2 regions of the Planococcus faecalis genome follow, and region 2 is predicted to be linked to the other one. Evidence: a T-box and tRNA genes for the amino acid it is inferred to sense, from the RefSeq annotation. Region 2 holds a T-box; the other holds one or more tRNA genes.
The links. The T-box of region 2 lies ahead of leuS (leucine--tRNA ligase). A T-box ahead of a tRNA ligase gene usually reads a tRNA of that ligase, here a tRNA-Leu.
Positions count from the first base shown of each region.

Region 1: it encodes a tRNA-Leu, which carries the amino acid that the T-box ahead of leuS (leucine--tRNA ligase) is inferred to sense. The anticodon was not compared.

Region 1 is NZ_CP019401.1:90,498-93,758, forward strand. Features, by position in the region: rRNA gene AJGP001_RS00390 (23S ribosomal RNA) at 1-872, shown strand, start outside; rRNA gene rrf (5S ribosomal RNA) at 1,011-1,126, shown strand; tRNA gene AJGP001_RS00400 (tRNA-Val) at 1,137-1,212, shown strand; tRNA gene AJGP001_RS00405 (tRNA-Thr) at 1,225-1,300, shown strand; tRNA gene AJGP001_RS00410 (tRNA-Lys) at 1,308-1,383, shown strand; tRNA gene AJGP001_RS00415 (tRNA-Leu) at 1,404-1,488, shown strand; tRNA gene AJGP001_RS00420 (tRNA-Gly) at 1,494-1,568, shown strand; tRNA gene AJGP001_RS00425 (tRNA-Leu) at 1,598-1,686, shown strand; tRNA gene AJGP001_RS00430 (tRNA-Arg) at 1,718-1,794, shown strand; tRNA gene AJGP001_RS00435 (tRNA-Pro) at 1,821-1,897, shown strand; tRNA gene AJGP001_RS00440 (tRNA-Ala) at 1,904-1,979, shown strand; rRNA gene AJGP001_RS00445 (16S ribosomal RNA) at 2,215-3,261, shown strand, end outside.
Region 2 is NZ_CP019401.1:1,270,775-1,274,035, reverse strand. Features, by position in the region: gene leuS (leucine--tRNA ligase) at 1-1,729, opposite strand, end outside; T-box leader at 1,772-1,977, opposite strand; gene AJGP001_RS06365 (3-oxoacid CoA-transferase subunit B) at 2,022-2,675, opposite strand; gene AJGP001_RS06360 (CoA transferase subunit A) at 2,693-3,261, opposite strand, start outside.

The DNA of each region.
Region 1 (3,261 bases), 1.2 Mb from region 2:
TGAAGATGCAGGTTACCCGCGACAGGACGGAAAGACCCCGTGGAGCTTTACTGTAGCCTGATATTGAATTTTGGTGCAACTTGTACAGGATAGGTAGGAGCCTGAGATTCCGGAGCGCTAGCTTCGGAGGAGGCGTCAGTGGGATACTACCCTGGTTGTATTGAAATTCTAACCCACAAGCCTGATCGGCTTGGGAGACAGTGTCAGGCGGGCAGTTTGACTGGGGCGGTCGCCTCCTAAAGAGTAACGGAGGCGCCCAAAGGTTCCCTCAGAATGGTTGGAAATCATTCGTAGAGTGTAAAGGCAGAAGGGAGCTTGACTGCGAGACGTACAGGTCGAGCAGGGTCGAAAGACGGGCTTAGTGATCCGGTGGTTCCGCATGGAAGGGCCATCGCTCAACGGATAAAAGCTACCCCGGGGATAACAGGCTTATCTCCCCCAAGAGTCCACATCGACGGGGAGGTTTGGCACCTCGATGTCGGCTCATCGCATCCTGGGGCTGTAGTCGGTCCCAAGGGTTGGGCTGTTCGCCCATTAAAGCGGTACGCGAGCTGGGTTCAGAACGTCGTGAGACAGTTCGGTCCCTATCCGTCGCGGGCGCAGGAAATTTGAGAGGAGCTGTCCTTAGTACGAGAGGACCGGGATGGACACACCGCTGGTGTACCAGTTGTTCTGCCAAGGGCATCGCTGGGTAGCTATGTGTGGCCGGGATAAGTGCTGAAAGCATCTAAGCACGAAGCCCCCCTCAAGATGAGATTTCCCATTGCGCAAGCAAGTAAGATCCCTCAAAGACGATGAGGTAGATAGGTTCGAGGTGGAAGCGTAGCGATACGTGCAGCTGACGAATACTAATCGATCGAGGACTTAACCAACACACTGTATGCGAAAAACTTGCTTGTTTCACCTGTCGTTTATCCAGTTTTGAAAGAATAAGCCCAAGTTTTTGTGAAAAAAGCTTGAAAAAACCAGTACTACTGGTATAATAAATCTTGTCTTTCAAAACCAAATAGTCCAGTGATGATGGCAAAGAGGCCACACCCGTTCCCATCCCGAACACGGCAGTTAAGCTCTTTTGCGCCGATGGTAGTTGGGGGTTTCCCCCTGTGAGAGTAGGACGTCGCTGGGCAATATATATCGGAGGATTAGCTCAGCTGGGAGAGCATCTGCCTTACAAGCAGAGGGTCGGCGGTTCGATCCCGTCATCCTCCACCATTTATTTCTTTTGCCGGAGTAGCTCAGTTGGTAGAGCAACTGACTTGTAATCAGTAGGTCGAGGGTTCGACTCCTTTCTCCGGCACCACTTTTTCGAGCCATTAGCTCAGCTGGTAGAGCATCTGACTTTTAATCAGAGGGTCGAAGGTTCGAATCCTTCATGGCTCACCATTTTAATTTTATATTGCCACGCGGGTGTGGCGGAACTGGCAGACGCACTAGACTTAGGATCTAGCGCCTTCGGGCGTGGGGGTTCGACTCCCTTCACCCGCACCATTTTTGCGGAAGTAGTTCAGTGGTAGAACGCCACCTTGCCAAGGTGGAGGTCGCGAGTTCGAACCTCGTCTTCCGCTCCATATTTATTTGCACGTGATACCGACCCTTAGCCGGGGTGGCGGAACTGGCAGACGCACAGGACTTAAAATCCTGCGGTAGGTGACTACCGTACCGGTTCGATTCCGGTCCTCGGCACCATCTTTTCACGAAATAGTGAATAGCATCATATGCGCCCGTAGCTCAATTGGATAGAGTACTTGACTACGAATCAAGCGGTTAGAGGTTCGAGTCCTCTCGGGCGCACCATATTTTTATACTCAGCAACTCAAGTTCGGGAAGTAGCTCAGCTTGGTAGAGCACTTGGTTTGGGACCAAGGGGTCGCAGGTTCGAATCCTGTCTTCCCGACCAAACAATGGGGCCTTAGCTCAGCTGGGAGAGCGCCTGCCTTGCACGCAGGAGGTCAGCGGTTCGATCCCGCTAGGCTCCACCAATTATTTAACTTTGAACCTTGAAAACTGAACAGCAAAACGTCAACGAAAGACGTCACGAGCACTTCGGTGCGAGAACGGCTTTTGCGAAGCTTGCCTTATAGCAATCAGAGTAAAGTTGTTTTCCTTCTCGGTGTTCGTGACGACAACTTACTGATCAGCATTGCGCAGATCAAAGCGAATCGTGCGTCTTCGGACGGCGATACGCCAGCAGTATTGAGCAATCAACACTACTCTATAATGGAGAGTTTGATCCTGGCTCAGGACGAACGCTGGCGGCGTGCCTAATACATGCAAGTCGAGCGGAACTTTGGGAGCTTGCTCCCATTGTTTAGCGGCGGACGGGTGAGTAACACGTGGGCAACCTGCCCTGCAGATCGGGATAACTCCGGGAAACCGGTGCTAATACCGAATAGTTTGCGGCCTCTCCTGAGGCTGCACGGAAAGACGGTTTCGGCTGTCACTGCAGGATGGGCCCGCGGCGCATTAGCTAGTTGGTGGGGTAATGGCCTACCAAGGCGACGATGCGTAGCCGACCTGAGAGGGTGATCGGCCACACTGGGACTGAGACACGGCCCAGACTCCTACGGGAGGCAGCAGTAGGGAATCTTCCGCAATGGACGAAAGTCTGACGGAGCAACGCCGCGTGAGTGACGAAGGTTTTCGGATCGTAAAACTCTGTTGTGAGGGAAGAACAAGTACCAAGTAACTACTGGTACCTTGACGGTACCTCACCAGAAAGCCACGGCTAACTACGTGCCAGCAGCCGCGGTAATACGTAGGTGGCAAGCGTTGTCCGGAATTATTGGGCGTAAAGCGCGCGCAGGCGGTTCTTTAAGTCCGATGTGAAAGCCCACGGCTCAACCGTGGAGGGTCATTGGAAACTGGGGAACTTGAGTGCAGAAGAGGAAAGTGGAATTCCATGTGTAGCGGTGAAATGCGTAGAGATGTGGAGGAACACCAGTGGCGAAGGCGACTTTCTGGTCTGTAACTGACGCTGAGGCGCGAAAGCGTGGGGAGCAAACAGGATTAGATACCCTGGTAGTCCACGCCGTAAACGATGAGTGCTAAGTGTTAGGGGGTTTCCGCCCCTTAGTGCTGCAGCTAACGCATTAAGCACTCCGCCTGGGGAGTACGGCCGCAAGGCTGAAACTCAAAGGAATTGACGGGGGCCCGCACAAGCGGTGGAGCATGTGGTTTAATTCGAAGCAACGCGAAGAACCTTACCAGGTCTTGACATCCCACTGACCGGTGTAGAGATACACTTTTCCCTTCGGGGACAGT
Region 2 (3,261 bases):
TTTTTTCGTTGCCTTCGCCCAGAATCATACCTTGGTTAAACAATTTCTGGAAAGGTTCTTTTGTTGAAACCACACCGATATCGTAAAGCACTTTATGCCAGAAACGGGCATACAGCAAATGAAGCACTGCATGCTCTGCACCGCCGATATAAACATCGACCGGCAACCAGCGTTTCAATAGTTCTGGGTCTGCCAACATTTCGTCATTCGTTGGATCGATAAAGCGCAAGTAATACCAGCAGCTTCCTGCCCATTGTGGCATTGTGTTGGTTTCGCGGCGCCCTTTCATGCCTGTTTCTGGATGAACAATATTGACCCAGTCCGTAATATTAGCAAGCGGTGATTCGCCAGTTCCACTTGGCTTAATATCCGTCGTTACCGGCAACATCAATGGCAAATCTTTTTCTTCAACCGGTGTCATCGTGCCGTCTTCCCAGTGGATGATTGGAATCGGCTCGCCCCAGTAACGTTGACGGCTAAACAACCAGTCACGCAAGCGGTACGTAATTTTCTTGTCGCCGACTTTCTTGTCAACTAGCCATGCAATGGCTTTTTCGATTGCTTCTTTTTTGTTCAATCCATTAAGGAAATCAGAATTGATCAATTCACCATCGCCAGCATAGGCCTCTTCTTTGATATTGCCACCTGATACAACTTCCACAATTGGCAAATCGAATTGCTGAGCAAATTCATAATCGCGCTCGTCGTGAGCAGGAACCGCCATGATGGCACCTGTTCCATAAGTTGCCAATACATAATCGGCAATCCAAATCGGCATTTTCTCACCACTCGCTGGATTTGTTGCATAAGCGCCTGTGAATACACCTGATTTGTCTTTCGCCAAATCAGTACGTTCCAAATCACTTTTCGTTTTAACGTCATCAATGTATTTTTCAACAGCCTGTTGTTGTTCTGCTGTTGTAATCGCAGCTACTAATTTATGTTCAGGGGCTAGTACCGCATAAGTCGCACCAAAAATCGTATCCGGGCGTGTCGTAAATGCGCGGAAAGAATGTTCCGTGTCTGCGACTTGAAATTCCAGTTCTGCGCCTTCTGATTTACCAATCCAGTTGCGTTGCATATCTTTCAAGCTTTCTGGCCAATCCAAGTCTTCCAAATCTTCAAGAAGACGATCTGCATAATTTGTAATACGCAACACCCATTGGCGCATTGGACGACGCTCAACCGGATGACCTCCACGTTCTGATTTGCCATCAATGACTTCTTCATTTGCAAGAACCGTACCGAGTGCCGGGCACCAGTTAACCGCTACTTCGTCAACATACGCCAGTCCTTTATTATACAGTTGAATAAAAATCCATTGTGTCCATTTGTAATAAGACGGATCTGTCGTGCTAATCTCACGATCCCAGTCATATGAAAATCCAAGTTCTTGAATTTGACGTTTAAAAGTTTCAATGTTTTTAGCTGTAAATTCAGCTGGGTCATTTCCAGTATCCAGTGCATATTGCTCTGCCGGTAGACCAAATGCGTCCCAGCCCATTGGGTGAAGAACGTTGTACCCTTGCATGCGTTTGACACGACTTAAAATGTCCGTCGCCGTATAGCCTTCTGGATGTCCTACGTGAAGTCCAGCACCTGATGGATACGGGAACATATCTAGTGCATAAAATTTTGGTTTTGATGGGTCATCCACCATTTTAAACGTCTTATTATCTTGCCAATATTTTTGCCATTTTTTCTCAACTAGTTTGTGATTGAATGTCATTTCCGATTCCTCCTCAAAATAAAAAAATCCCGTCCCTTAAAAATAAGGGACGGGATTTTCCCGCGGTACCACCCAAATTAGCGATTGCTCGCTCAACTTGATTCCTTAACGCGGAAAACGGTGTATCTTACTTAGTTTCACATACACGGACTCCAAGGCGAGTTCACTTGCGCATTTTACCAGCTTGCACCTACCGCCGGCTCTCTGTCAAAAATACACAAACTACTAGTCCTCTTCACTGTCATTGGTTATTGTCTCTATTTTAGACGAAGCGCTGTTTTTTCGCAATAGCTTAAGAAACTTTGACGTTTTCCGTATTCAACGGTGCGTCTGTAGAATCGATGATATCTTGAACAGTAAAGCCTTCAAATACCTCTGACAACACTAAACCACCTTTTGTTACTTCAATCACTGCACGCTCTGTGATGATTTTGTTGACTACGCCTTTGCCAGTTAACGGCAAATCACATTGTTTTTTGATTTTAGCAGACCCGTCTTTTGACACATGATCCATAATGACAATGACTTTTTTGGCACCATGCACTAAATCCATCGCTCCGCCCATGCCTTTAATCATTTTACCAGGAATCATCCAGTTGGCTAAGTCGCCATTTTCAGCTACTTCCATTCCACCAAGAATGGCGACATCAATATGTCCGCCGCGAATCATCGCAAAAGATTCCGCACTGGTAAAGAAAGACGATCCTGGGATTGTCGTTACGGTTTCTTTTCCAGCATTGATCAAATCCGGATCTACATTGTCTTCAGTCGGATAAGGGCCGATTCCTAAAAGCCCATTTTCTGATTGAAGCACAACACTTTTGTTATCGGAAATGAAATTCGCTACCAAAGTCGGCATACCGATTCCTAAGTTAACGTAATCGCCATCGTTGATTTCTTTTTCAGCGCGTTTTGCAATGCGTTCTCTGACTAATTGTTTATCCAATATTTCTCCACCCTCTCTTAAACAGTGCGTGTTGTAAGACGTTCGATGCGTTTTTCTTGGTCTGCTTGAAGCAAGCCTTGTACATAAATGCTTGGCGTTTGAACGTGATTCGGATTGATGTCACCGATTTCCACGATTTCTTCTACTTCCGCAATGGTAATTTTTCCAGCTGCTGCAGCAAGCGGATTGAAGTTTTGTGCTGTTTTGTTGTAAATCAAGTTCCCCATCTTATCGGCTTTATGTGCTCTCACTAAAGCAAAGTCAGCTCTTAAAGCGTGCTCTAGTACGTGTTCTTTGCCGTCAAACTCACGAATTTCTTTGCCTTCTGCAACTGTTGTGCCTACGCCAGCTGGTGTAAAGAAAGCTGGAATTCCGGCTCCGCCTGCGCGCATTTTTTCAGCAAGTGTTCCTTGCGGAGTCAATTCAACTTCGATTTCGCCCGACAATACTTGACGTTCGAATTCTTTGTTTTCACCCACATAAGAACCAATCATTTTTTTTATTTGTTTGTTTTTAAGTAGCAGTCCCAGGCCCCATTCGTCTACACCGCAGTTATTGGAAATGACGGTCAGATTGGTTATCCCTT